4 regions of the Priestia sp. Y58 genome follow, and region 1 is predicted to be linked to each of the others. Evidence: riboswitches for the same ligand, from Rfam matches in the RefSeq annotation. Region 1 holds a riboswitch; each other region holds the start of a gene.

Region 1 (7,512 bases):
ATTATATTTTAAAGGAATTATAATAACCATAACTTCACTACATGATGAAAAAGTAGCTAAAAAAATGAATGAACAGCTTACATTATTAACACAGAGTCCCAAAATGAGCAGACCATGAAGATAGATACGGCTAGTACAAAAGAAATTTTGCACGTAATGAATAAAGAAGATCAAAAAGTGGCGCTGGCTGTGCAAGAAGTACTTCCAAACGTAGAGGTAGCAGTTGAGTTTGTAAGTGAATTATTTCAAAAGGAAGGCCGGCTTATTTATGTCGGTGCGGGAACAAGCGGACGCACTCCTTATGTGATTGGTGCATTAAGATATGCAAAATCTGTAAAAGCTAAAGCAGTGGCGCTGTCTTGCAATGGTAATTCTCTTATTGGAAAAGAAGCGGGCCATAGTATTGAGGTGGTAGTAGGTCCAGAAGTGCTAACAGGTTCCACAAGGTTAAAAGCAGCAAGCGCTCATAAAATGATTCTCAACATGATTTCTACCGCGGCTATGATCAAAGTAGGAAAAGCGTATGAAAACTTAATGATAGATGTTCATGTGAGTAATGAAAAGCTTAAAGAGCGAGCGATAGGTATTATTTGTAAAATTACAGGTGTTTCTTATGAGCAAGCAAGTCAAACGCTTGAAGAAGCAAATAATGAGGTAAAAACAGCAGTGGTTATGATCAAAACAAATGAAAATTACGATACCGCAAAGACGTTACTGAATAATGCGGGGGGTTATGTGAGAAAAGCGATTGAACATTACGTATAAAGGAGAAAAACGATGTCAACAGGCGGATTAACAATGATTAAAAACACGGTGGCTAAGCTTCCGGATTCGGAGAGGAAAATTGCTGAATATATTTTAAACAACCCGCATACTGTGGTAAACAGTACGGCTGGGGAACTAGGAAGACTAGCGAATGCGAGCAGTGCCGCTGTTATTCGTTTGTGTAAATCTATCGGGGTTAGCGGCTTTCAAGAATTAAAGGTAAGAGTAGCCGGTGATTTAGCTAAAGATACAGAACAAGGATACCGCGATATTGAAACAAACGAAACGATTCAAACTATTGTCAAAAAAACAGTAAGCAACAGCATTCAAAGTTTAAGTGATACGGCCGAGCTTGTGAATTATAAAGAAGCAGAGCGGGCTGTTTTGACATTGATTGAAGCCAAAAACATTCATTTTTTTGGAATCGGTGCTTCACATATTATTGCTATGGATGCGCAACAAAAATTTCTTCGAATTAATAAAAATGCGACGGCTTTTGCAGATAGCCATCTAGCAGCTACACTCATCGCAAATGCAAGTAAAGACGATGTAGTTGTGGGCATCTCTTTTTCAGGGGAGACCCCTGAAGTAAGCAATGTCTTATCTTTAGCTAAAAATCGCGGAGTAAAGACGATTAGCTTAACTAAGTACGGACAGTCTACCGTTTCGTCTTTAGCAGATATTTGTTTGTATACGTCTTATTCTCAAGAAGCGCCGTTTCGAAGCGCAGCTACATCGTCTCGTTTAGCCCAGCTTTATGTGATTGATGTTTTATTTTTAAGTATTGCAGCGCAGCAGTACGACCAGACGATTGAGTATATTGACAAAACAAGAGATGCCATTCAGTTTTTGAAAGATAAAAAATAAAAAAAGAAAGCGATTGCAAAAAGGGGATTTTGTGGTCTGTTTCCTCAGTGGCGTATCCATCTAAGAGGAAAATACAAAGGGGGATTAACATGTCTTTAGATAATCATCAATTAGCAAAGGCTGTTTTGGAGATGCTTGGGGGAGCATCCAATATTGAAGCGTATACGCATTGTATGACGCGGCTGCGCGTGACTGTAAAAGATGATTCAATCGTTAAAAAAGCAGATATACGAAAACTTGAAGGCGTGCTCGGGTTAGTGGAAGAAGAGACGCTGCAAATCATTATTGGTCCCGGCAAAGTGAACAAAGTAACAGAGGAGTTTGGAAAGTTAATTGATGAATCCGGCGGTATTAACTTAGAAAATCGTGCAGCACAGCGAAAATCGGAGCTAAAAGAAAAAAATGCAACTCCGTTTAAGCTCTTGCTTCGCCGAATTGCAAGTATTTTTATTCCGTTGATACCTGCTCTTGTAGCATCTGGACTTATTACTGGAGTGACAAAAGCAGCTGTGCAAGCGAAGTGGCTTCCGGCGGATTCACAGATTGCTATTCTTTTAACCGTTATCGGAAGCGGTTTATTTGCTTATCTTGGTATTTTAGTAGGTATTAATGCCGCAAAAGAGTTTGGAGGTTCGCCAGCTCTAGGAGGCTTAGCCGGTATTTTAGTCATTAATCCTGCCGTAGCTGATATTAAACCTTTTGGGGAAGCACTTCTGCCGGGGCGGGGTGGTTTAATAGGCGTGTTGCTTGCAGCAATCTTTATGGCCATGTTAGAAAAACGAGTACGTAAATTTGTCCCTCAGTCACTGGATATTATTATTACACCAACCGTTACGGTGTTAATTACAGGAATTATTACGTATGTGGTATTCATGCCAATCGGCGGCTTGATTTCAGACGGAATCACAAAAGGTCTTTTAGGAGTTTTAGAGGTGGGAGGAGTTGTAGCAGGCTTTGTTTTAGGGGCAACGTTCTTGCCGCTCGTCATTACGGGACTGCATCAAGGCCTTACTCCTGTTCATTTAGAGCTTATCAATTCAATTGGAGATGATCCGCTTCTTCCTATACTAGCAATGGGCGGAGCCGGTCAGGTCGGTGCAGCTTTTGCTATTTATATCAAAACAAAGAAAAAACGTTTAAAGCGAGCAATTGGAGGCGCACTTCCTTCAGGACTGCTCGGAATCGGAGAGCCGCTTATTTTTGGAGTCACACTTCCTTTAGGGCGGCCATTCTTAACCGCTTGTCTTGGAGCTGGAATCGGCGGAGCGTTTCAGGCGCACTTCCATATTGCAACTGTAGCAGTGGGAGTATCAGGTTTGCCGCTTACGTTTTTAGTTCATGCGCATCAAATTCTTCTTTATTTACTTGGATTAGTTATTGCTTACGCAGCAGGCTTTATTTGTACCTATTTCTTTGGATTTAACGATGAAATGGCGAGGGAGTTTGAATGATTGGCATTTCGTTTTATTTGAACGATAGAGATGCCAAACAAAGGTTAGTAGAAGCGAGTGAATGCGGCGTTACACGCGCATTCACTTCACTTCACATTCCAGAGGAAAAAGGAGATTTGGCTGAACGGGCAAAAGAATTGCTTCATGTGTCTAGAGATTGTGGAATAAGCGTGTATGCAGATGTATCCAAGCATACACCGTTTCATTTGGGTATCGAAAGCCTTATGACTCTATCTTCACTTGGCGTATCAGGTATTAGACTAGACGATGGCTTTAGCGTAGAAGAAACGATTTTACTTGCGGATGAGTTTTATATTGCCCTTAATGCAAGTACATTGTCAAAACAAGAAATAGAAGCGCTGTTATCTGCAGGCCTTCATCATCATCAGCTGCTTGCTTGGCATAATTTTTATCCGCGGCCTGAAACAGGGCTTGAAGAAACGTTTTTTCAACAGCAGACAGATTTATTCAATGAACTTCGTATTCCAGTGTGTGCTTATATTCCTGGAGAAGGCGAAAAAAGAGGTCCTATTTATCAAGGTCTTCCTACTAGAGAAAAAGACCGTAATAAATGTCCTTTTACCTCTGCAGTAGATTTATACGGATGCGGAGTAACGGAGGTTTATATTGGAGATCCATACGCCAGTTCAAGTTTATTAAAACGTTTAGTTCAATATCAAGAAAACCGCATTATTCCGCTACGCATTCGTTCACCTCATATACAGGGAACGTACAGCGTGCGTCCGGATATATCAAGAGACGTTCTGCGTTTGGTGGATACACGATCTGTAGAACCAGTGCCGCCATATCATACAGTCGAGCGCGGAATCGGAGCAATTACAATGGACAATGATGGCTACGGACGTTACAGAGGAGAGGTTCAAATAGCTAAAAAGAATTTGCCTGCAAATGCTAATGTTAACGTGATTGGGCATGTGATAGAAGAAGATCATGAACTGCTTTCGTTAGTGAGATCGGGTCAAAAACTTGAGCTTATTCCTGTCTAAATGGAAAAATCGTGTATTTTTAAAGAAGCTGATAGCTAACTAGTAAGTTTATAAAAACAAAGAGCACACACTGCTTGAAAAAGGTGTGTGCTTTTTATTTTACTAAAAAGGAAACTATTTTCATTACCCTATCATGAACCTTTCTATTGAATAAAACGCTTTACTATGATAAAACTATTACAGGTAAACATATGATAATAGATTAATTTCATAGAGATACAACACCACTAGGGGTGCTTTCGAAGCTGAGAGAGACGAGAAGTCTTAACCCTTATAACCTGAACTAGGTAATACTAGCGTAGGAAAGAGGTATTGTAATGCATGTTTTGTATGGGATTTCCTTACGAACTCGTTATAATAATTTTGTGTACATAAACAAAAACACTTCTTTCCTGCGAAAGAAGTGTTTTTTTATGCGTAAAGGAAGGTGTCATACATGGAAGAAACAATTGATTTGCTTGTCAAACAGGTAGAGGAGCGCAAAGGAGAGTTAATCCAGTTATTAACAACGCTTGTTTCGTATAAAACGCCAGCGCCTCCTGCACGAAATTCTCATGAAGCGCAGCTGCACGTAGCGAATTTTCTTAAAAACTGCGGTTTCTCCATTGATATGTGGGACTTATATTCTAACGACCCCATCGTAGTGGGTACGTTAAAAGGACAAAAATCAGCTGACTATCAAAGCCTGATTATTAACGGTCATATGGATGTTGCTGAGGTACAAGAAAATGAAAAATGGGAAACAGATCCGTTTGAAGCTGTCGTGAAAGACAATAAAATCATCGGACGCGGAGTTGCTGATATGAAAGGCGGCTTGGCAGGAGCGTTGTTTGCAGTTCAGCTTTTAACGGAAGCAGGAATCAAGCTGCCGGGAGACTTGATTTTTGAATCCGTTGTAGGAGAAGAAGTAGGAGAGGCAGGTACGCTGCAATGCTGTCAGAAAGGGTATACAGCTGACTTTGCGCTTGTAGCGGATACAAGTGATTTGCATATTCAAGGTCAAGGCGGAGTGATCACGGGATGGATTACGATAAAAAGTAGTAAAACCTATCATGACGGTACACGCCGAAGTATGATTCATGCTGGAGGAGGGCTTTTAGCCGCAAGCGCTATTGAAAAGATGGCAAAAGTGATTGGAGGGCTGCAAGAATTGGAGCGTCACTGGGCTGTTACAAAGAGCTATCCAGGATTTTTGCCAGGGACAAATACGATTAATCCAGCAGTAATCGAAGGCGGAAGACATGCTGCTTTTATTGCAGATGAATGCAGGCTGTGGATCACCGTTCACTATTATCCCAATGAATCGTACGACCAAGTATCAAAAGAAGTGGAAGAATACATTTTAGCTATTGCAAAAGCGGATCCATGGTTAAAAGATAATCTGCCAACCTTTGAATGGGGAGGCACATCAATGATCGAAGACAGAGGAGAAATCTTTCCGTCATTAGAAATTGATGAAAATCATGGAGGAGTGCAGCTGCTTGCAAATACTCATGAACAAATGGAAGGGAAAAAGCCTCCAATTGATGTGTCAACTAGCGTAACAGACGGGGGATGGCTAGCTGATGCGGGAATTCCGGCGGCTATTTACGGTCCGGGAAATTTAGCAAATGCACATGCTGTGAACGAACAATTAGATATTAATCAGCTTGTTCAATATACAAAAGTGATGGTGCAGTTCATTTATACGTGGCTGCATACGCATAAGGAGTGAACATCATGAAATTTAGTGAACGATTATACGAAAAGCTGCAGCCTATTTGGCGTCAAAATCATAATCATCCCTTCGTACAGGGAATGGGAGACGGAACGCTTGAAAAGGAAAAGTTTCGCTTTTACATGATTCAAGATTACCTTTACCTAATTGATTATGCCAAGTTATTTGCAATTGGAGCCATGAAAGCTACCGATCTTCAAACGATGGGGAAATTTGCAGGCCTTTTAGATTCTACGTTAAATGAAGAAATGAGCCTTCACCGTGAGTATGCCAAGAAATTTGAAATCAGCGAAAAAGAATTAGAAAAAGCGCAGCCATCTCCTACAACGCTTGCATACACACATTATATGCTACACGTTGGTCAAAGCGGAACATTAGCTGAATTAGTGGCGGCTCTTTTGCCTTGTATGTGGAGCTACTGGGAAATAGGAAAAGAACTCAGTGAAAAGCCTGGAGCTAACAATGAGTTTTACCGCGAGTGGATTGAAATGTACAGCTCAGAAGAATTTGGAGAACTTGCGACGTGGTGTATAAACTTATTTGACTCACTTACTGAAGACAAATCAGAAGCGGAGTTAGAAAAGCTCGAAGAAATTTTCTTAAATACGACGCGTTTTGAGTATATGTTCTGGGATATGGCTTATAACGAAGCGATGTGGCCAATTCATGAATAACTCTGTGTTATCTTTTCAAAACGTCAGTTTTACGTACAAAAATGGTGATCAAGCGATTTTAAAATCATTAAACTTAGACGTGAAAGAAGGCGAGTTTGTCAGTATCGTTGGAGCGAGCGGATCTGGAAAAAGTACGTTGTTTCGTCTCATTACGGGTCTTGAACAGCAGAGTGAAGGCGATATCGTGATTAACGGAAAGTCTTATGAAAAGCGACTAGGAAAAGTAGGCTACATGCCGCAGCAAGATTTGCTGCTTCCGTGGCGTACGATTCTAGACAATGCAGCGCTGCCGCTTGAGCTTCACAATGTGTCAAAAGCAAGTGCTCATCAGCAAGTGTCTCAGCTGCTTGAAGAGTTTGGCCTAAAAGGGTATGAAAACCGTTTTCCAAGTGATTTATCCGGAGGGATGAAGCAGCGCGTTTCTTTTCTGCGGACGGTATTAAGCGGTTCTAACGTGCTGCTTTTAGATGAGCCTTTTAGTGCACTTGATGCAATCACGCGTTTATCGATGCAGGAATGGCTGCTTGACCAATGGCAAAAGCGTAAGCATAGCATCTTATTTATCACTCATGACGTCAATGAAGCGCTTTTTTTATCAGATCGCATTTTTATCTTTTCAGACAAGCCGGTAAGTTATCTTGAAGAAATTCAAGTGCCGCTTAGCAGACCTCGAACGCAAAAAGATCTGAATCAACAGCGAGTGCTTGATGTGAAGGATTATTTAATTGAACAGCTAAGATCGAAGGTGAACACATGAAAAAATACGGGGCTTCAGTGATTTTAGTCGTCATTTTGCTGGCTGCTTGGGAAATTGGAGCACGCATTGTAAACTATCCGTTTATTTTACCAACGCCCACTGGTATTTTAACAAAGCTTTGGGATTTGCGAATGGATTTATTGTTTAAACATTTGCCAGCTACGCTATCTATTGTTGTAATTGGGCTGATTATATCCGTGGTGCTGGGAGTTATGCTGGCTGTATGGATGAATTGGAGTCCGCTTATTGAGCGTGCTTTTTATCCGCTTATTAT
Region 2 (7,512 bases), on a different contig from region 1:
TAGCAGTCGAATCTCGAATAATAAGTTCAACCGATAACTTCACATGCTGCAGCGTGCTGAAACGGTGTTCAATTGCTTGAATAACAGACGTCGCGGCGACGACTCCTTTGTTAAATACATCTTGACGAATGGTTGTTAGACTTGGAGATGCATAGCTACTAAACGTTATGTCATCGAACCCTACGATTGAGTAGTCCTGCGGAATTTTTTTCCCCTTTTCTTGCAGTGCTTTCATAATTCCAAGCGCCAGCGTATCAGAGGATGCAAAAACCGCCCGAATATCCTTATGATCTTGCAGCAGCTTGTTCCCTAAATTGTAACCGTTATCAAACGAACTTTCGTTCACTTCAAAAACAAACGTCTTTGATGGTGTAATGCCCGCTTCTTTTAATGCTTTCTCGTAGCCTATATACCTCTTTTTATCCACTGGACTATTGACGAGGTGATGCGCAACAAAGGCAATTTCTTTGTGACCCAAATTCACTAAATGTGTTGTAGCTAGATATCCTCCATACTCATCGTCTACAGAAATATGATGATAATCACGTTCGTACCTTTCGTATGTATCTACTAGCACAATCGGATTCGATAACGCTTTCATTTTCTCATACAATCGATGCGGGAAGGCTCCTAAAAACAGAAGACCATCAATATTTCTCGTTCGAATCCATTTTAAGCAATCAGCTGGGCTACTCGCTCCAGATATGACTAGATCATAACCATGCTTGCGGATTACATATTCAATTCCACTAATCATTTCACTGTAATAATGGTTATCTTTAAATATAGTAGAAAGTGAATCATCTGTAAGCGGGAACATAACGCCAATCATATTTGACTTTTGTTTCGAAAGACTAACGGCGGTTAAATTTGGTTCGTAGTTTAATTCTTTTACCGCTGTTAAAATTCGCTCTTTTGTTTCATCGGATACTTTGTTAATTCCGTTTAAGACGTAAGATACTGAAGCTGCAGACACCCCTGCATGCTTTGCTACATCACGAATCGTTATCTTTTCTCCCATAAAATCTCTCCAGTTAAACGGTTAACTATTTACTCGTTCATTATAATTCACTCCTTTATTATCAGTCAACGTATTTTTCAAATTATCTGTTAACTATTATAATTTCTTCCTAGATTGGTATGTTTTAAGCAGTGACAAGATGTATTGACACCTGTTAATCTTTGAAACGTACATATAAAGTTCGGTGCACAGCACGCACCGATCCGTGATAAAAGGGGCGTTCAAAAGGATTTCAGGAGGTACTTACTTTATGTTTAAGAAACTAGCAATTATTGGAGCACTGGCAGTTCCTATGTTCGGCATAAGTCACGGGGCAAATGCCGCTGAAACAACCCATCGCGTAAAAGCCGGAGAGACTCTTTACAAGATTGGCGCTGAATACGGCGTTACGGTTGAACAGTTAAAAGAAGCAAATCACAAATCTACCGACTCTATTAATGCAAATGAAACATTAACAATCCCTAACTCTATTAGCGAAAGTGATAAAGAATTGTTAGCTCGCCTTGTACAAGCGGAAGCAAAAGGCGAACCTTACGCTGGCAAAGTGGCTGTAGCAACAGTTGTCTTAAACCGCGTGGATAGCGATTCTTTCCCAGACTCTATTCATGATGTGATTTATCAAGGTACACAGTTTACACCTGTACAAAACGGTGAAATTAATAAAGCAGCGGATGCTGAAGCAAAAAAAGCTGTAAATGAAGCACTAGCTTTTAGAGGTCAAGGAAAAGGTTCGTTATTCTTCTTTAATCCAGATAAAACAAGCGACCAATGGCTTCGTCAAAAACAGGTTACGACTACAATCGGAAATCACGTTTTTGCAAAATAAACAAAAAAAGCACTCAGATGAGTGCTTTTTTTTAATATGCAACAAGTAAGCTTAATAGAACAGCTATAATAATAATAGGCAATACGTATTTAACTAGAAAGAACCATGCGTTGAATAATTTAGCACCTTTTGTACTTCCTGAAATAAACTCTTCATACACGGCTTCTTTTTTCATTTTAAATGTCACAAAAATCGCAATGGCTAGACTTCCAAGAGGCAGCATTAAGTTGCTCACAAAAAAGTCAGCTACGTCAAATATACTTCTGCCAAAAAGTGAGACATGTTTTAGTACACCAAACGAAAGTGCTGATGGGATACCTACCACAAACACAAGAATCCCTGATAAAGAAGCGTAGCGAGTTCGTTTTGTCTGATCGTCTTTGGTTAAAGCAGCTACGATAATTTCCAGCAGTGAAAAAGCAGACGTAAGCGTAGCAAATAGAAATAAAATTAAAAACAGTGCTAAAAAGACGGTACCAAACGGCATTTTCTCAAATACTGTTGGCAAGACCACAAACAAAAGTCCAGGTCCTTCAGTTGGCTTTAATCCAAACGAAAAAACGGCTGGAAAAATAGCCAAGCCCGCCAGCAGCGAAACAAACAAGTTCAAAATAGCAATAGTGCCAGCTGAACGCGTCAAGCTTACTTTTTTCCCTAAATAAGAGCTATATGTCACCATGCAGGATAATCCCACGCAAAGCGAGAAAAACGACTGACCGAGCGCATAGAGAACAGATGACCCTGTAATGGCTGAAAAATCCGGTTTTAAAAAGAACTTTACTCCGTCCATTGCTCCGTCTAATGTTAAAGAACGCACCACGATAATGATAAAACAGATAAATAACAGCGGCATCATGTATTTATTAGCACGCTCTATTCCTTTTTGTACGCCTTTTGAAATAACAAACACTGTAATTAATAAAAACAGCGCCTGTGCACCTAATACCACATAAGGTTGGCTAATGACGGCATTGAACAACGGGCCGTACTCTTTTCCGCTTAGCATACCGGTTATGCTCATAATCGTATATAAAATCACCCAGCCGCCAACGACGCTGTAAAAGGAAAGCAAAACGACACAGCTGAGTACTCCGAGCCTGCCAATCCATACCCAAGCGGATTTTGGAGCAATTGCCTTATAAGCACTAATCGCTTCTTTTCCCGTATGTCTTCCAATGATAAATTCTGCCAACAGAAGCGGCAATCCAATAAAAATCGTAAATAAAATAAACAACGCAAAAAATGCTCCACCGCCACTGGTTCCCGTTACGTATGGAAACTTCCATATCGCTCCTAGACCAATTGCTGCCCCAGCAGATGCTAAAATAAAACCGAGGCGTGAAGACCACTGATTTCCTTTACTCATATAATGTTACTCTCTCCTCTTCTAAACTCAAAACTCACCTGATTAGTACTGTACCATAAATGCAGAAGAAAATCATTCCCGTTTTACTTTTTTCTATAAAACGATATCTATATAGAATAGAAAAAATGAAGAAGCAGCTGCTTCTTCATTTTAAGGTTGGTATTTCTATTCAAAATTTATTCTCTGTACGATGATTCATCTCCACGGTAGGCTTCTTGAGTTGAAATTTCTTCAATATGCATATGCCCTTCTCTCTCTAAACGAAGGACCGTACGCTCTGCATCTTCATAACTCTCGCACGTCACTTGTTTATATTCCATATCATCTTTATCTGTGTAAGCGACTAAATATGTTTCCATTTTAACTCCTCCTATATAACCTGTATGTAACGTATGTTGCCTTTTTCGTTTATTTCTAAACATATAGGCTCCAAACATAAAGCCTAGCATACTATAATAGCGGAACTTCAATTTAAAAAAGTTGAATTTTTCATTATACACCGATGCAACATGGAGGTTATACTTATGACATTTATTTTATCATTCGTACCAATTGTTGTTCCTTTTGGTATTTTAATTAGCTTAATTGCTTTTACAGCTGCTTTTTTACAATCAAAAGAGCATCATAAAAAGCTCTAGCTTACAAAAGCTAGAGCTTCTTTTTAAAAGCGTCTATAGCGTTTAATCAGTCCCACAATAATGGCAATTGCTAGTAAAACAACCGAAATGATGACAGTAATGACAATTGGCTGATTTCCACTTTGCTTCACTGCAATGGCAATATAAGCCCAAATAAAAACAAGCGGATAAACAGCGTCTCGGTTTTTTAATGTAAACATAATGCCTAGCACAGCTCCTACCAGCAGCATAATAACCGTCCATGCTAACTCGCTCAGGCCAAGCAAGTGCTGTATTCCATTTGCTTGAAATACAACAAACACATTGACAATAGTCGCAACAGAAATCCATCCAATATAAAGCGAAATCGGCAGACGCATAAACCATGTCGTCATCCGAGAATGCTGAATAATGGAATACACAATCATTAATGTGCCTAAAATAAAGAGCATAACTAAAAGGGATAACTTATAGTAATCGTTTTGGAAAATAAAGATCCACGCACTATTTAACAAACAGTTTAGAAAAAACCAAATGCCGATACGTGCATATATTTCCTTTTGATCTTCTCTTGCAAAAAATTGGCGTATAACCCAAATGGTTAATAACAAATAAATAACGCCCCAGATAGCAAAGGCATAGCCCGCTGGTGTAAACAAGGTAGGAACTTGCGCAGAAGCTTCCCCCGTTGTTTTGCCTCCTATTGGAATGGCATTTGCTAAATAATTCACAAGCAGTGTAATAGCCAAGCCTACTGCATTTAATATAGCATACAAACGAAATTTCGCCATTTTGTTCTCTCCTTTCTTCTATTTATATGGGAATGTTTCGGAGACGAAAACGGCTCTTCCCTTCATTAATACCTCTTCTTCCCTAAAAATATGCATTTTTAAACAAAAATGATTAAAAATAGCTTTAAGAAATTTCCTCTTTAAAAAATAAAAACGGTTAGCGCACATTTTCCTATAACTCTTTCTATTTTTCAGAATATATGGTAAGTTAAACATAGATTAATAGGAAGTCCACTAGGGGTGCCCACCGGCTGAGACAAGTTTTCTTGATCCCTTTGAACCTGATCTGGCTCATACCAGCGTAGGAAAGTGGCAATGTTCAGTTTTTTTACTGTCCTTTGCCACTCCGTTTATAAACGGAGTGTTTTTTATTTCCTTTATGTGCTTGTTTGTGACTTCCTCATATTAAAGGAGGATTTTGATGTCATTTTCATCTCAATTAAGACAAGAAGCAAACTATATTTACGAAGCCATTTTTAACCATCCTTTTATTAAAGGAATTGCTGAAGGAAACGTGCCAAAAGAAGCGCTGATTCACTACGTTTCTCAAGACTACGAATACTTAACAGCATTTGTTCGCATTTACGGCGCTGCTTTAACAAAATGCCGCACGCGTACTGAAATGGAAGCCTTTAATGCCGGCATTTCTACGGTATTACATAGTGAAGTACACCCTCACAATAATTTTTGTGAAGTAGCAGGCGTACGTTATGAAGATCTTCACACTGAGACGCTTTCACCGACGGCTAGCCACTACATTAACCATATGACAAGTGTTGCGCACACAGGTAGCTTAGCGGAAATCATTGCAGTGCTTCTTCCATGCCCATGGACGTACGTTGAAATTGGCCAGCGCATTACAGAACAAGTAAATCCATCTCCTTCTCACCCTTTTTATGAATGGATTCAGTTTTATAATAATGAAGAAATGAATGGCACAACACAATGGTTTTGTAACAAGCTTGATGAACTCGCCGAACAAGCGACTGAAGAAGAACGTAACCGTATGAAAGACCACTTCATCAAAAGCTGTGAACTGGAGTATTTATTTTGGGAAATGGCATATACCCAAGAAAAATGGCCGCTTTCTCAGCTTTCACTTTCAAAATAACGAAAAAGCCTCCTGTCAGGAGGCTTTTTTATTTCAGTAATTTTTTGATCATTTTCAAGCTTTGTTTTTCCGAAGGATAGCGGAATGACAAATCAAACTTGGTTGTTTGAGACAGCATGCTTTTAAAATGAGAAAATGTCCGGAAGCTGTCTTTTCCATGATATTGACCCGTGCCGCTCTCTCCTACTCCGCCAAACGGCAAATATGGCGTAGCGATATGCATAAGCGTATCGTTTATACAGCCTCCTCCAAATGAAAGGCGCTCCGTTATGACGTTTTGCACATCTTCACTTTCTGTAAATAAGTAAAGAGCTAACGGCTTAGCTTTTTCTTGAACTTTATGAATGACTTCGTCTAGTGTTTCATATTCAATCATAGGAAGAATAGGCCCAAAGATTTCTTCTTGCATAACATCTGATGTCCAGCTTACTTCACTTAACAACGTAGGTTCTATTGTTAGCGTGTTTTTATTGTACCCGCCTCCAACTATAGCATTTCCGTCTTTTAAAAACTCAACTAGCCGAGTAAAATGGCGCTCACTGACAATACGGCCGTAGCGGTCGCTTTCAAGCGGATTGTTACCGTAAAATTGAGAAATTGCTTTGCGAAGTTTTTCTACAAGCTGCGCTTTTACCTTTTTATGCACAAGCAAATAATCAGGAGCAACGCACGTTTGGCCTGCATTCATCCCTTTCCCAAACATAATTCGCTTCGCTGCAAGATCTAGGTTTGCGTCTTCATGTACAATGCACGGACTTTTTCCGCCTAGCTCAAGCGTGACGGGAATAAGCTGCTTCCCTGCTTCTTGCATAATAATTTTCCCTACATTTACACTTCCCGTAAAGAAAATATAATCAAGGGGCTGTTTTAAAAGCAGACTTGTCGTATCTACAGCCCCTTCAACCACCGTCACAAATGCTGGGTCAAAAGCTTCAGCCAGTAATTCTTGTATAACGCGAGATACGCTAGGCGTTAATTCAGAAGGTTTTATAATTGCCGTGTTTCCAGCCGCAATCGCTCCTACTAAAGGAGACAGTGCTAATTGAAACGGATAGTTCCACGGAGCAATAATTAACGCGACTCCATACGGTTCAGGAACAATTTTCCCTTTAGAGCCCACATGTGTTAAAGCGGTTTTTACTTTTTTAGGCTTCATCCATTTTGCTAGATGTTTAAGCGTAAATCGAATTTCCTCTAGTAAAATCCCAATTTCCGACGTGTAGGCCTCTACTTCAGATTTATTTAAATCTTGTTTTAAAGCATCCATAATTCTCTGCTCGTTTTGTTTGACTGCGTCTCTTAGCTTATTCAGCGCTTGAATACGGCTGTTGATACTCTTTGTCTTTTGCGCATAGAAATACTGCTTTTGTGTAGAGACAATATGTTCAATGACCGTTTCATCTGTGATATAAAATCGCTCGTGGTTCATCACTTTCATCTCCCTATAAACATTCGGCTTCAACTGTAGCAAGCAAGCTTTTTAATAGCTCAACTGCCTCACTTAAAGCTAGTGAATAATATCTCTGCGTCCCTTTTTGCTCAATTTGCACAAGCTTTTGATCGCGTAAAATTTTTAAATGATGAGAAATTGCCGGTCTTGATAGCGTAGACTCATTTGCAATTTCATTTACGGTTAAAGGCTCTTTTTCGGCGAGCAGCAAAATAATATCTTGTCTTGCTGAATCACTTAGCGCCTGAAAAATAGGAATGCTGGCACGAAATAACTCGACTGCTTTTTCACTCATATAGATTCCCCTTTATTTAATTTCTTGTGTTCTTC
Region 3 (7,512 bases), on a different contig from region 1:
AAAGAGACACTTCAAGTTCTTCAAACCTTTCAATATGCTCAAAATCATAACTGATGTGCATGTGCACATCGGTTTTTTTATGTAGATTATGTTTATTAAAAGAAGTAAAATAAAGATAATTCTATACTATAAGGAGTTTGTACATATGATCATTCGTTATGCTAAAGAAGAAGATTTACCTATGCTTGTTGAAATTTATAATCAGTCCGTTCAAAAAAGTGCTGCTACTTTTGACTTAACGCCTGTAACGGTAGAACAAAGAAGGGGCTGGTTTAATAATCATATTAGCAATGAACTTTTTCCGCTTATTGTTGCGGAAAAAGATGGGGTAGTAGCGGGCTATGCTTCGCTTTCTTCTTATCGAGATAAAGAAGCGTACATTCAAACGGTAGAGCTATCGATTTATATTGATAAAAATCAGCAGGGGTATGGCATTGGAAAACAGCTTATGAAGCGAATTTTGGAATTGGCTAAAGAACTCAACCATCACGTTGTCATTTCAGGGATTACAAAAGGGAATGATATCAGTATCAAAATGCATGAGCAATTTAATTTTACATTTTGCGGAGAATTTAAAGAAGTAGGCTGGAAATTCGATCAGTGGCAAGATGTGCTTTTTTATCAGCTTATTTTATAAGATGTATGACACCTTTACACATTGTAACGTTTTAGTTTCATGTGTAAAGGTTATTAAAATAATAAGTCATTTTATTATTTTAATACGAAAGGTGTTAGCTATCATGAATACACATTTTCAATATCAGCATATAAGAGCTATTCCAAAAAGATGGTCCAAAAAAGAACTGCATATCCAGCTGAATAGAATCAAACACAATTCTGAACTATCTACTATAACAGCAGATCCGCTTTTTCATCTGTTACAATGTACTCGTTCGGGCCTTCAAACTAAGCAAGAAATCATAGACTACATCCAAAGCATTCCTACTCATCAACTTCCATCTTTTGTAACCCATTTAAGCAGGTTAATTCAGCATATTTATTATATAGAAGCTGCTGATTACTGCAATCGTCCCCTCAAAGGTTATATGCTTGTTATGAAAAAACAGCCCGCCTATATATCTCTACATTTTGCTGATCAGATCACATAAAAAAAGCTCTCTATTCTTTTGAATAGAGAGCTTTTTTTATTCGTATTTTTTCACTGTTACTTGGCATTCTTTTAACGGAATAAGCTTTGACTTTTTCGTCCATTTGTATCCTAACCAAACAATTAAGAATAAAGGAAGTCCGATATAAGAAACAAGTACACCGTACCAGTCAATCGAATCACCCATAAACGCCGAATAGTTTTGACCTAAAATAACAACAGCACATAAAATAAAGGCAAAGATAGGACCAAACGGGAAAAGTTTTGCATGATATGGAAGTTCACTCAAATCATGACCTTGGGCAACAAATGCTCTTCTAAAACGATAGTGGCTGATTGCAATTCCTAACCAAGCAATAAAACCAGACATACCAGAAGCGTTAAGTAACCATGTGTATACCGCACCGTCTCCAAAAAATGAAGCACCAAATGCAAGTGTACCGACAAGTGCCGTTGCGATTAAGGCATTAACTGGAACGCCTCGTTTATTCACTTTTGCTAAGAACCTTGGTGCTTTTCCATCTTTCGCTAAGTTCCACAGCATACGCGTAGAAGCATACATACCTGAGTTACCAGCAGATAAAACAGCTGTTAAAATAACGGCATTGATAGCCGATGCCGCAAACGCCAGACCTGCTCGTTCGAATATTAGAGTAAACGGACTTACCCGCACATCATCACTTGCTAATGAATCCGCTGTGTATGGAATAAGCATTCCAATAACAAAAATAGCTAAAATATAAAATAACAAGATGCGCCAGAAGACTTGTTTAACTGCGCGAGGAACCGTTTTTTCGGGATCTTCACTTTCTCCAGCCGCGACTCCAAGCAACTCTGTTCCTTGGAATGAAAAACCAGCAGCCATAAAAATACCTAGTACAGTAAAGAATCCACCGTGAATCGGTCCATCACCAAGCGTGAAGTTTTTAAAACCTGGTGCTTCATTGTTAAAGATACCAAAAATCATCATAATACCAATAACTAAAAAGATGATAACCGTTACTACTTTAATTAACGAAAACCAAAATTCAGATTCACCAAATCCTTTTACAGAAAGGTAGTTAAGCCCAAACATAATTAATAAAAACAGGGCACTCCATAAAATAGAAGAAGAGTTTGGGAACCAAAATTTCATAATAAGGGCTCCAGCGGATAATTCAGCTGCAATCGTAATAGCCCAGTTATACCAGTAGTTCCAGCCGAGAGCGAAACCAAAGGATGGATCTACAAAACGAGACGCATACGTACTAAATGAACCAGCTTCAGGCATATAAGCTGCGAGCTCTGCTAGGCTGGTCATCAAAAAGTAAACCATGACGCCAATGATAGCGTAAGCTAAAAGCGCTCCCCCAGGTCCTGCTGTGTGAATTGCTCCACCACTTGCTAGGAATAAGCCGGTTCCAATGGCTCCTCCTAATGAAATCATCGTTAAGTGGCGAGATTTCAACCCACGTTTTAATTCTTGCTGCTCTTGCATAGATAAATACTCCTTTCGAATGTACGGAAAGAGACGGGATAACATAAAAAAAGCCCGCAGTATATGTGCGCGCTTTTAAATCTGAAAACCGCGTCAACCTTCCGTGAAGATAGCTCTTCACATCACTCGCATGATGTGACAGTTCTGTTCCTGTTCGGAGACAGCCCCAGCTTAAATCAACCGAGAAGTGATCTAAACTTCGGCAATTTTTCCTTTCAAGCAACATCCTCAATGTTCTCTGCATTTCCGTTACTTTACTATTAAAAACTGCGACCTCTACCTCATCGATTAGGATGAGGGTTTTTTATATTCAATTGACATAAAAGAAGTATAACAAATACTAAAACGATTGTCATTATAAAAAATAGATTCAGAAAATAGAAACATCTTTGAAATCTCTCGAATCTATTTTGTTACATATGGTATAATAAACATTGTCTTTATACTACATAAATATCCAAACGTACCACAGGGGGAGCCGCCGTGCTGAGAGTGAACGAAATGTTCAGACCCTTAGAACCTGTTAGTTAACGCTAGCGTAGGAATGTGGGAATAGTAGCATATATTTGCTTACTCCTGTGTAAACCGTTTGATATGAATGATTCAAAAACAGGAGTGAGAAACGTGAATAAAGCATTACCTTTACAGGCTAAAATTGAAATAGCTATTTTTGCAGCATTGGCACTTCTACTTGACCTTTTGCCTTCCATTAAGATTGCAACGGCTGTAAGTATTTCGTTCTCCATGGTGCCCATTTTTATTATGTGCTTTCGCTGGGGAGTAAAAGGCGGGGCTCTATCTGGTCTATTATGGGGGCTTTTGCAGTTAGCGACAGGAACGGCTTATATTTTAACAGCGCTACAAACATTTATTGAATATATTGTGGCTTTTGCTTTTATAGGTTTTGGAGGTATTTTTTCACAATCTATTAAAACAAATTTAGCTACCAATAACAGATCAAAAGCTTTTGTTTTGATTGTTTTATCCCTTATTATCGGAAGCTTCGCACGTTATTTCTGGCACTTTATTGCTGGTATTATTTTCTGGGGATCGTACGCACCAAAAGGTATGTCCGCTCTGTGGTATTCTTTTTCAATGAACGGTATTTCAATGGTAGGGTCACTAATAGCCTGCTTAGTCATTCTTTCATTGTTAATTCCATCGGCATCAAGAATGATTGTAACTAAATCACATTCATCATAAGAAAAAAGACTAAATCTACCAAGATTTAGTCTTTTTTGTCATTTGTCACCTTTGTTTACACAAAAGTGTGTCAGGTTTGATAACATAGTTAGTGAAATATTCAAAAAACTGTTTTATGATAGTCAACATATTCAAACGAGATAAAGGATTGATAGCATGCTACAGAAATGGATCACGAGCATAGGTTTAGATATTGGAACAAGCACAACAAAACTGATTGTAAGCAAGCTGTTAATAGCAAATCAACAAAATCAGTTTACGCTGCCAGGCTGTCAAATTATTGATCGTCGCGTAACGTATGCAAGTTCTATCTATACCACACCTATGTTAAACGAGGTTGAAATCGATGTTCAACGATTAACGGTACTACTAGAACAAGAGTACAAAAATGCAGAAATCTCCTTAGATCAAGTGGAGGCGGGCGCTGTGATCATCACAGGAGAAACTGCTAGAAAGCAAAATGCAGAAACTATCGTTCACTATCTAGCCGAACATGCTGGAGATTTTGTTGTTGCAACAGCCGGTGCTGACTTGGAAGGAATATTGGCGGCAAAAGGATCAGGAGCAATCCAACATTCCGCTGAAACAAATGCAGTAATTGCCAATATTGATGTAGGAGGAGGCACCGCTAACATCGCTTTATGTCAAAACGGAAAAGTGATCGAAACGTTTACGCTGCATGTAGGTGGAAGATTAATTCGGCTGAATTCAGACGGCTTTGTTACCTACGTTTCACCTTATTTAACTGAATTTTTAAAAAATAATTCTTTAACACTGCGAGAAGGTGAAAAAGCAACATTTGAAAAACTCTCGTCTATCTGTCAATTACTAGCTGAAGAAACCGTGAATTATGTAAGAGCACTAATTCAAACCTCTTCGCTGCTCGTTTCTCCTCATACAAGATCTTCTATCCAACCAGAAACAATTATGATTTCAGGAGGAGTAGGAGCAATGATGGAGAAGCAAATGCCAAAAACCGTGAAAGAAGTGGCCATACACGGAGACATTGGTCCGCTTCTAGCATATCATTTTCAATCCATCCAAGTATCTCAAGCCGCTGAGACAACGCGCGCTACTGTAATTGGTGCTGGTATGCAAAATACAGAAGTTAGCGGATCAACCGTATACATTGGGTCGAAGCGGCTGCCGCTAAAAAATATTCCGATTATAGAGATACCCGTTCAGCAAGAAGAGACGTGGAATCCGCAGCTGTTTCAAGAAAGAGCTCGGGCGTCATGTATGCAGGCTTCAACTATTTTCAGTGCAGAAGATCCCCCCGCTGCTATTGCTTTATCTCATTTTCCTTACTGCAGCTATAAGATGCTTCAAGAATTAGCAAAAGTAATAAGCGCTGAATTTATTGCTTGTTTTAAGGGAGCTAAGTGCCTCGTTGTTCTATGCGAACAAGATATTGCAAAAGCCTTAGGACAAGCATTAGCTAAACAGAGCAAAGAGTTAGAAATTATTTGTTTAGATCAAATTGATTTTACACACGGAGATTACATTGATCTAGGGTTACCAGTAGCTGGAGAGGCGATCTCCGTTTCCGTTAAAACGCTCGCTTTTTCATCATAATCTATTAAATATCTAAGGAGGAAAAGATGTTTAAAACTACACGATTGTTAGGAGAAACATTTTCATTTTATAGCTTAAAAGAAATTATGGCCAAAGCAAACGAAGAGCGTTCTGGAGATCAGCTAGCGGGAGTTAGCGCTGAATCAATGAAAGAACGAATGGCAGCAAAGCAAGTTCTAGCGGATATCACACTTGCTGATATTCGAAATTACCCGCTGCTCAGCGCAGATGAAGACAACGTCTCGGCATTAATCGAAAGTCAGATTGATTCATCGGTTTACGACATTATTAAAAATTGGACAGTAGGAGATTTAAGAGAATACATTTTATCCGATCAGCATAGCGGAGAAGACCTTCTTGCACTTAGCAAAGGATTAAGCAGCGAAATGATTGCGGCAGCTACTAAAATCATGTCCAATTTAGATTTAATTCAAGGAGCTGCCAAGATAGAAGTGCAAACTACTTGTCAAACGACTATCGGCCAAAAAGGAGTATTGGCTTCTCGAGCCCAGCCTAATCATCCTTCAGATAACTTAAAGGGAATGAGAGCATCTCTATATGAAGCGTTAAGCTATGGAATTGGAGATGCGGTTATCGGAATTAACCCTGTTATTGACACAACGGATAATATCTACGCGCTTTTGAATGAAACAAAAAATATAATCAATGAATGGGCAATCCCGACTCAAAACTGTGTGTTGTCACATGTGACGAGTCAGATGAGAGCAATTGAAAAAGGAGCATCTGCTGACTTGATTTTTCAAAGTTTGGCAGGCACAGAAGCCGGTAATGATTCATTTGGAATTTCACTGTCTATGCTTGATGAAGCGACAGCGCTAATTCATGAAAAAGGGACGGCAAAAGGTCCGAACCGCTGGTATTTCGAAACAGGACAAGGTTCTGAACTGTCATCGGAAGCTCACTATAATATTGATCAAGTAACGCTTGAAGCTAGATGTTACGGCTTAGCTCGTCACTATAAGCCTTTCTTAGTTAATACGGTTGTTGGATTTATTGGACCTGAATATTTATATAACAGCAAACAAGTTCTACGAGCTGGGTTAGAAGATCATTTTATGGGCAAAATGCACGGCCTGCCTATGGGAGTAGACGTATGTTACACCAACCACATGGATGCTGATCAAAATGACATGGATAATTTAAGTATGCTTCTGGGAACAGCTGGAGTGAACTTTGTCATAGGAGTGCCCATGGCTGATGACTGCATGCTAAACTACCAGTCTCTTAGTTATCATGACATCGCAACAGTACGTAATGTACTTGGCCGTACCCCAACGCCGTTATTTCAAAAGTGGCTTGAAGAACAGCGTATTATGGAAAACGGACGCTTTACATCAAGAGCTGGAGATCCAACTATTTTTATGAATTTGATTTAAGGAAGGTGCTTACTATGATACCAATGTCAAATCGAGATCCGCTAGAAACACTTAAACAATTTACCCCTGCCCGCATAGGTGTCGGCCGTACAGGAACAAGGCCGCTAACAAAAGACGTTTTATCTTTTCGCACGGATCATGCTGCAGCCGTAGACTCTGTATATGGAGCAGTTTCAGAACATACCTTAGCCGAGTTTGACCTTTTCTCTGTGAATACACGAGTGGAGTCAAAAGAACATTATTTAAAACGGCCGGATCAAGGAAGGTTATTAGCAGATAACGCTAAGAAAGAAATTTTTAAAAACTGCGTACAGCAGCCTGATGTACAAGTAGTAGTCTCGGATGGACTGAGCGCCAAGGCGATCGAAGAAAACATAAGCGACGTGTATCCAGCTTTAATTGACTCCTTGCAGTCATATGGACTTCGTATCGGAACTTCATTTTTTGTAAAAGGGGGACGAGTTGCGTGTATGGATGAAATTGGCGAGATCATAAAGCCAAAAGCACTTGTGCTATTGATTGGAGAGCGACCTGGGCTGGTCAGTGCTGAATCAATGAGTGCTTACATGTGTTATGAACCTAGAAAAGGTAAAAAGGAGTCTGACCGTATGGTTATTTCTAATATTCATAAAAGAGGAACGCCCCCTATTGAGGCAGCCGCGCATATCGGTACCATGATTGACAAAATGATCAAGCAGCAAACAAGTGGTGTACATCTTATTGTCTAAACATCAAAAGGAGGAGAAGATATG
Region 4 (7,512 bases), on a different contig from region 1:
TACCAAGTGAGTAGCCAGCTTCCCACTGTCCTTTAGGAATAGATTGAATCGCTGCTCGAATAATTTCAGATGCATACGCACCTACACTTAATGAAAATCCAATAATAGCAGAGATAAATGGGTCAATTGTTATATCTAAATTGGGTAAGCCGTAGAAAATAATAAATAATTGCACAAGCAGCGGTGTACCTCGAATAATCGATACATAGATGCGCGCAATTATATTTAAAACTTTTATAGATGATAAACGAGCCAAGGCTGTTAAGACAGCTAAAATGATACCGAGTACAAACGTGATTAATGTTAGTGGAATAGAATATTGAATAGCTCCCTTTAGCATTGGTAAGAGAGATGATTGAGCGATTGAAATCAATTGATTCAATCGCTCTCCATCAGGAAAAATATTATTTAGGAGAAACATCTTCGCCAAACCATTTCTTAGAAATTTTTGCGTATGTTCCGTCTTTTTTCATATCTTTCAATGCTTTGTTTACTTCATCCACTAACTTACCGCTGTCTTTTCTAAACATAAAGCCGCTTGCAGCACCATCGGATTTTTCATCCGCGATTTTGATAGGTGCGTTAGGGTGCTTTTTCTTATAGTCAAGGAACGATAATTTATCGTTGATTGTAGCATCAACACGGTTTGCGCTCATTAGTTCTACTGCTTGAGCAAAACCTTCAGCACTCGTAATGTTTGCACCATAAGATTGAGCCATGTCTTTATAGTTACTTGTTAATGACTGCGCTGATTTTTTTCCTTTTAAATCTTTAAATGATTTGATATCTTTTTCGTCTTTACGAACAATTAATACAGCGCCTGACTGGATGTATGGATCAGAGAAATCGTATTTCTTTTGACGATCTTCACGAATACCAACTTCATTAGCAATCATGTCAAATCGTCTAGCATCTAATCCAGCAAACATGCCATCCCACTGTGTTTCTTTGAACTCAGCTTTTACGCCAAGGCGTTTAGCTACTTCTTGAGCCAATTCTACATCAAACCCAGTTAGCTTTTGTTTGTCATCATGAAAAGTGAACGGAGGGTATGTACCTTCAGTTCCAATTGTTAATACGCCATCTTTTTTCACTTTATTATATAAATCTTCTTGTGAAGATTTATTGTCTCCATTGTTTGCTTCATTTTTTGAGCTAGAACCGCATGCGGCAAGCACAACTGTGAAAGCTAATAGTAGCGACAAAAGTGCAGCAAATTTCTTCATTTTCTAAACCCCCTAGTATTCTGATAGGAAATGATACTCTGTGATACTAAACAAGAACACAGCAAAAGTCAACAAAAAAAACTTATACGATTAATGTGACTTAAAATAAGGGAAATATACCTTCTATACACGGTTTGTCATAAGGATACAGAAAGATTTTAAAATTTGGATTAAGTGGATTTTTAAGGGAGATTTGAGGAGGAAAAAGGAAGTTTCATGCGACGATTTTCTCTTTCATTTTTTCATGACTTTTGGTGCAATAAACATATAGTTAAATGTTAAGGTAGAAATAAATTCCTTATGGTACACTTAAAGAAGAATTTATGAAACGGAGCGATATGATGAAAGCCATAAACTTAATCTCAATTGCTTTTGGTGCTATCGCTGGTACATATGCACGTTATTTTCTAAATCTTTCCTTATTATATACGGGGTATCCAATAGGAACAGTAATTGAAAACCTATTAGGTAGCTTCATATTAGGACTATTAACGGGATTTTTTGCATGGAAACAGCCAAAGGAATGGATCAAGCTTGGACTAGGCGTGGGCTTATGCGGCGGTTTTACCACGTATTCAACGTTTGCAGGAGACGTCATTTCCCTCACACAGCACCATTTATTTTGGGGAGCCATTTATGTCATTGTCTCTTTAGTAGGTGGAATCCTTCTTGCCTTAGCAGGCTATCTATGCGGTGAAGCGGCAGGGAAAAATTTAGTAAAAGTACATGAGGTGAAGTAAATGAGCATAGTGAGCTTGGCACTTGGGGGGGCAGCTGGAGGCATATGCCGTTATCTTTTGGGATTAAAGGTTACAAAAACAGTTTCAAATCCTCCTTTTCCAGTATCAATGCTGTTTGTTAACTTGCTTGGTGCGTTTGGCCTTGGTCTTTTTTACGGTAGTTATTATGGAAAGGTTCCGAGTCATGCTTATAATGATTCAATATTTCTAATGATCGGCATTGGTTTTTTCGGGGCTTTTACCACTTTTTCAACGTTTAGTGTGGAAACCGTGCAGTTAATTCGAGAAAAATCTTATCGGAAAATGTTGGCGTACGTGGGGATTTCAGCATTTGGAACAGTTGGTTTATTTACAGTCGGTTTACTGGCAGGAACGTTTTTATTTAAGTAAAGAGAACGTTTCTAGTAGGGAAAAACAAAAAGACGGAGAAGTAGAGAATGGATAGAAAAGCAGAAGTTTGGAAATACATTTTGTTGATTGTAGCTGTTGCAGGTCAGATCATCGGTTTTTTATTTTTATTTATAAATGTTGTGGCGGCATTTATTTTTTACGGTTTTTATATTCTAACTTTTATTATGTTACTCCTGCTGTTTATATGGGATCGGAAAAAGGAAAAAGACAAAGAAGAATTTGACGACTATACCGATTACTAACCATATAAAAAGCAGAATGATGTGGTGCGCCGGGCCTCTTAGTAAAGAAGCTTAAAAGATACATCTATAAAAGGAAGAGAGCCGTAAGAGCATAAAGAGATATTGTATTTACATCTAGTTGTGTTATAATTTTAAGTGCAAAAACAAAATCAATAAATAGCAATCACTAGGGGAGCTTTTTGAAGCTGAGACGAATGTATTTCGGACCCTTTGAACCTGATCTGGTTTGTACCAGCGTAGGGAAGTGGCGATCATGTTTACATAACGATACATGCTAACCACTCTACGTTGTAGAGTGGTTTTTTGTATGTAATAAAGCCCTCTACACAAGATGAAGTGATTGAAATTTCTCTTTATTCTGAAAGGAAAGGTTTCGATCATATGGATATTCCTAAATTTCATGTCATTACAACAGATAAGCAGCCAATTGAAGAGGTTCGAGACATTTTAACGGCTATTGAGCCTTTTGCGGGTGCCATTCATATTAGAGAAAAAAAGAAAACGGCAAAGCAGATTCAATGTTTGCTAGAAAGCCTGCCATTTTGTCTCTCTAAAATTATTGTAAATGACCGAGTTGATGTAGCGCATGCTTTAAAAGCAAAAGGCGTACAGCTTGCCTATCATAGTTTAGATGTTTCGTGTGTTAGAGACGCATTTCCTTCTCTTATTGTCGGAAAATCAGTTCACTCTGTGGAAGAAGCTCTAGAAGCTGAAAAAGATGGCGCTCATTATATTCTATACGGACATATTTATTCAACTCATTCAAAAAAAGGATTAAAAAGTCGAGGGATAGCAGCGCTAAAAGAAGTAGTAGACGCTGTGGAGATACCAGTTATTGCGATTGGTGGGATTACACCTGGAAATGCCAAAGAGGTACTGCAAACAGGAGCACACGGTATAGCTGTGATGTCTGGTGCCATGCTTGCGCAAAATCCCCTTGAAGCGATTAAACAATATTCTCATATATGGACATCTGGAGGTGGAGAAAATGAAGCAGCATTATGATGTACTGTTAGTCGGAGGAGGCATAATCAGCTCTTCTATCGCTTATCATTTGTCAAAACAAGGAGCATCAGTGGCCATTCTTGAGCGCAATCAAATTGGTTGTGAAGCTTCAAGTGCAGCCGCTGGTATTTTAGGTGCCCAAGCTGAAATTGATGAAGAAGGTCCTCTTTTAGACCTTGCTATTAAGAGCCGAAGCATGTTTCCTGAGCTGGTGAAGGAACTAAAAGAAAAAACGGCCATCGACGTAGAGCTCATTCAAAAAGGCTTATTAAAAGTCGCTGTAACAGAAGAAGATGCACACGTATTAAAGAAAAAAGCCGCTCAGCACCACCGGTGGGATGAACATGTAAGATGGATCGATGTAAAAGAAGCGCGTTTGTTAGAACCCGGGCTCTCTCCAGACATATACGGAGCCATTACAATACCGGGGGACGGCCAGCTAGCTCCAGCTAAGTTAACGCAAGCTCTTGCTCATGGAGCCTTGTATCACGGAGCAGATGTATTTGAATACTGTGACGTTCATTCTCTTATTATGGAAAATGAAACAGTAAAAGGTATACAGACGTCCAAAGGCTCTTTTTATGGAGAAAAAGTAGTTATTGCAGCAGGCTCATGGGCTAAACGCTTTATTTCTTCTGAACATTTAGGTCAGGTGTTTCCTGTAAAAGGGGAGTGTATTGCTCTGCAAAGTCATAAGCCGCTGCTTTCTAAAACGATTTTTTTAGATGAAGGTTTTTACTTAGTGCCAAAGACTGGTGGAAGAATCGTAATAGGGGCAACTAAGCTAAAGCATGACTTTACCAAGACGGTTTCTGCACAAGGTATTCAATTTTTGCTGAATAAAGCTTCTGCGCTTCTGCCGGCTATTAAAGAAGCCACATTTGAAAAAGCATGGGCAGGTCTTCGTCCACAAACAAATGATGGCTGGCCTTATTTAGGAGAGCATCCTGAAATAGCGAATCTACACATGGCGTTTGGCCACTACCGAAACGGTATTTTATTAAGTGCTGCAACTGGAAAAATTATGGCTGATGCTTTGTTAGGGAAAAAGCCGAATCATTCATTTTTTACATCATTTCAGCTAACTAGAGTAATGGAGGGAGTTCATTGAATCTAATCATTAATGGTAAGACCGTTACTGTTGGAGATGAAATTGAAACGGTTCAGCACTTGTTGCAGGCTCAGAACCTGCACGAACGAGTGGTAATTGTTGAGCTAAACAAGAATATTTTACAAAAAGAAGAACATAGTGATGCAAGTTTAAAAGATGGAGATGCGTTAGAAGTCGTTTCATTTGTAGGAGGAGGATGAAGAGTATGTTAAAAATTGGACAATATACATTTAATTCACGTTTATTATTAGGAACAGGAAAATTTCCGGACTTTACGACTCAGCGTCAAGCGGTAGAAGAGTCGGAAACAGAAATTTTAACATTTGCTGTTAGACGAATGGATATTTTTGATCAAAATCAGCCTAATTTACTAGAAGCGCTTGATGTGAAGCGTTTCACTCTTTTGCCTAACACTGCTGGAGCAAAAAATGCAGAAGAGGCCGTACGTATTGCTAAATTAGCAAAGGCTTCTGGACTTTGTGACATGGTGAAAGTAGAAGTAATTGGATGTGATAAGACGCTTCTTCCTGATCCAGTTGAAACATTAAAAGCTAGTGAAGAACTGTTAAAAGAGGGCTTTACCGTTTTACCTTACACATCAGATGATGTTTTACTTGCGCGTCGTTTAGAGGAGTTAGGCGTACATGCCATTATGCCAGGAGCTTCGCCTATCGGTTCAGGTCAAGGTATTATCAATCCGTTGAACATGCGTTTTATCATTGAACAATCAACTGTTCCAGTAATTGTAGATGCAGGTATTGGAACGGCTTCAGACGCAGCTCAAGCTATGGAGCTAGGAGCAGATGGTGTGTTATTAAATACAGCTGTTTCAGGAGCAAAAGATCCTGTGAAAATGGCTCGTGCTATGAAGCTAGCGATTGAGGCAGGAAGAGCAGCATTTGAAGCAGGACGTATTGAAAAGAAACAATATGCCACGGCAAGCAGTCCAACAGAAGGGATGAGTATCGGTTGATTAATCGTTATTCCCGCCAAGAACTGTTTCAACCTATTGGAAAAGGCGGACAGCAGCTAATTCAAGAAAAGCATGTTCTGATTGTAGGAGCAGGTGCTCTTGGAACAGGGAACGCCGAGGCCCTTGCGCGAGCGGGGGTAAAGAAAATAACGCTCATTGACCGGGACTATGTAGAGTGGAGCAACCTTCAGCGTCAGCAATTATATAGTGAAAAAGATGCTGATAAAAGAATTCCAAAAGCAATTGCTGCTAAAAAAAGGCTTCACGATATTAATCATGATGTAAAAGTAGAAGCGCACGTAGCAGACGGTACCCCTCAAGTTTTAGAACAGCTTGTTGAGGGGGTAGATGTTATGATTGATGCGACCGATAATTTTGACACACGCCTTGTAATGAATGATTTATCACAAAAATATGATATTCCTTGGATTTACGGAGCTTGTGTAGGAAGTTATGGAATTAGTTATACTATCATACCAAGTGAAACACCGTGTTTATCCTGTTTGCTTGAATCTGTACCGCTTGGAGGGTTGACATGTGATACAGTGGGGATTATTAGTCCTGCTGTACAAATGGTAGTCGCTCATCAAGTAACAGAAGTGTTAAAAATATTAGTCGGAGACTGGAATGCGCTCAGGAGGGAACTTGTTTCGTTTGACGTATGGAAAAATGAGTATACGAGCATCAATGTGAACGTGTTTCGCAAATCTGCTTGCCGCTCATGCGGCGGTGAACAAACGTATCCCTTTTTACAATATGAAAATCAAACGAAAACAGCTGTGCTATGCGGAAGAAACACGGTACAAATCCGTCCGGGCAAATCAGCTAAGCAGCCGCTGCAGTCTTTAGGTGAACGATTAAAAGAAAAAGGATATAAAATTGAACAAAATCCGTATCTGCTTTCTTTTTATGTAGATGATTACCGTTTAGTTATGTTTCAAGATGGGCGCGTCTTTGTCCATGGAACAAATGATATAGTAGAAGCAAAGTCACTTTATCATCGGTATATTGGGTAAGAAAGAGATGGAGGTTTCAAGCATGACAGTACCAAAAGCATTAACCATTGCTGGATCAGACAGCGGTGGAGGAGCAGGCATTCAAGCTGATTTAAAAACATTTCAAGAGCGTGACGTTTTTGGCATGTCTGTTATTACAGCTGTGACTGCACAAAATACAGTTGGCGTTCAAGGAGTTTATCCTTTAGAAGTAGAAGCAGTTGAAACGCAGTTAGATTCAATTGCCACTGACTTATTTCCTAATGCAGTGAAGACAGGTATGTTGTTCAGTGCTGATATTATTTACGCAGTGGCTCGTAAAATCAAACAGTACGGACTGCAAAATGTTGTAGTTGATCCCGTTATGATTGCAAAAGGCGGTCAGTCTCTTCTTCAAAGAGAAGCCGTACAGGCTCTAAAAGAATTATTGCCTCTTTGTGAAGTCATTACGCCGAACATACCTGAGGCAAAAGTCATCACAGGCAAAGAAATTCACACGATTGAAGACCGAAAAGAAGCAGCAAAACAGATGCATGCGCTAGGTGTAAAACATGTAGTGATTAAAGGCGGACACGATCAAACACATCAAGAGATGATTGATTTAGTGTATGATGGTCATACGTACGTTAAAATTAAGCATGAAAAGATGGATACAAAGCATACACACGGAACGGGATGCACGTTTGCTGCTTGCGTCACGGCTGAACTAGCGAAAGGCAAAAGCGTGGTTGAAGCAGTTCAAACCGCCTCGGATTTTGTTCACTATGCGATTAAGCATACGCTTGAAATTGGTTCCGGACACGGTCCTA

The links. Region 1 has a riboswitch for thiamine pyrophosphate ahead of MMB68_RS16590 (acetylornithine deacetylase). Riboswitches for the same ligand answer to the same signal wherever they lie in the genome.
Region 2: linked by a shared signal. The riboswitch ahead of tenA (thiaminase II) and the one ahead of MMB68_RS16590 (acetylornithine deacetylase) in region 1 are both predicted to bind thiamine pyrophosphate.
Region 3: linked by a shared signal. The riboswitch ahead of thiT (energy-coupled thiamine transporter ThiT) and the one ahead of MMB68_RS16590 (acetylornithine deacetylase) in region 1 are both predicted to bind thiamine pyrophosphate.
Region 4: linked by a shared signal. The riboswitch ahead of MMB68_RS24180 (thiamine phosphate synthase) and the one ahead of MMB68_RS16590 (acetylornithine deacetylase) in region 1 are both predicted to bind thiamine pyrophosphate.

The regions. Positions count from the first base shown of each region.
Region 1 covers NZ_JAKWFL010000005.1:136,422-143,933, reverse strand. The annotation lists gene MMB68_RS16610 (N-acetylmuramic acid 6-phosphate etherase) at 115-765, shown strand; gene MMB68_RS16605 (MurR/RpiR family transcriptional regulator) at 778-1,632, shown strand; gene MMB68_RS16600 (PTS transporter subunit EIIC) at 1,722-3,083, shown strand; gene MMB68_RS16595 (MupG family TIM beta-alpha barrel fold protein) at 3,080-4,090, shown strand; TPP riboswitch at 4,310-4,412, shown strand; gene MMB68_RS16590 (acetylornithine deacetylase) at 4,527-5,804, shown strand; gene tenA (thiaminase II) at 5,810-6,481, shown strand; gene MMB68_RS16580 (ABC transporter ATP-binding protein) at 6,474-7,238, shown strand; gene MMB68_RS16575 (ABC transporter permease) at 7,235-7,512, shown strand, end outside.
Region 2 covers NZ_JAKWFL010000003.1:288,554-296,065, reverse strand. The annotation lists gene MMB68_RS11540 (LacI family DNA-binding transcriptional regulator) at 1-1,021, opposite strand, end outside; gene MMB68_RS11535 (cell wall hydrolase) at 1,272-1,847, shown strand; gene MMB68_RS11530 (sodium-dependent transporter) at 1,879-3,213, opposite strand; gene MMB68_RS11525 (hypothetical protein) at 3,390-3,572, opposite strand; gene MMB68_RS11520 (TspO/MBR family protein) at 3,875-4,621, opposite strand; TPP riboswitch at 4,848-4,946, shown strand; gene tenA (thiaminase II) at 5,043-5,732, shown strand; gene MMB68_RS11510 (aldehyde dehydrogenase) at 5,761-7,161, opposite strand; gene MMB68_RS11505 (ArsR/SmtB family transcription factor) at 7,175-7,477, opposite strand; gene MMB68_RS11500 (SDR family NAD(P)-dependent oxidoreductase) at 7,490-7,512, opposite strand, start outside.
Region 3 covers NZ_JAKWFL010000007.1:175,473-182,984, forward strand. The annotation lists gene MMB68_RS20830 (cysteine hydrolase family protein) at 1-54, shown strand, start outside; gene MMB68_RS20835 (GNAT family N-acetyltransferase) at 146-637, shown strand; gene MMB68_RS20840 (hypothetical protein) at 741-1,109, shown strand; gene MMB68_RS20845 (amino acid permease) at 1,146-2,585, opposite strand; lysine riboswitch at 2,688-2,872, opposite strand; TPP riboswitch at 3,047-3,147, shown strand; gene thiT (energy-coupled thiamine transporter ThiT) at 3,180-3,788, shown strand; gene MMB68_RS20855 (ethanolamine ammonia-lyase reactivating factor EutA) at 3,945-5,363, shown strand; gene MMB68_RS20860 (ethanolamine ammonia-lyase subunit EutB) at 5,390-6,760, shown strand; gene eutC (ethanolamine ammonia-lyase subunit EutC) at 6,775-7,488, shown strand; gene eat (ethanolamine permease) at 7,510-7,512, shown strand, end outside.
Region 4 covers NZ_JAKWFL010000011.1:71,487-78,998, forward strand. The annotation lists gene MMB68_RS24155 (amino acid ABC transporter permease) at 1-421, opposite strand, end outside; gene MMB68_RS24160 (amino acid ABC transporter substrate-binding protein) at 405-1,226, opposite strand; gene MMB68_RS24165 (fluoride efflux transporter FluC) at 1,568-1,966, shown strand; gene crcB (fluoride efflux transporter CrcB) at 1,967-2,356, shown strand; gene MMB68_RS24175 (hypothetical protein) at 2,404-2,619, shown strand; TPP riboswitch at 2,778-2,879, shown strand; gene MMB68_RS24180 (thiamine phosphate synthase) at 3,001-3,624, shown strand; gene thiO (glycine oxidase ThiO) at 3,608-4,735, shown strand; gene thiS (sulfur carrier protein ThiS) at 4,732-4,935, shown strand; gene MMB68_RS24195 (thiazole synthase) at 4,941-5,708, shown strand; gene MMB68_RS24200 (thiazole biosynthesis adenylyltransferase ThiF) at 5,705-6,724, shown strand; gene thiD (bifunctional hydroxymethylpyrimidine kinase/phosphomethylpyrimidine kinase) at 6,747-7,512, shown strand, end outside.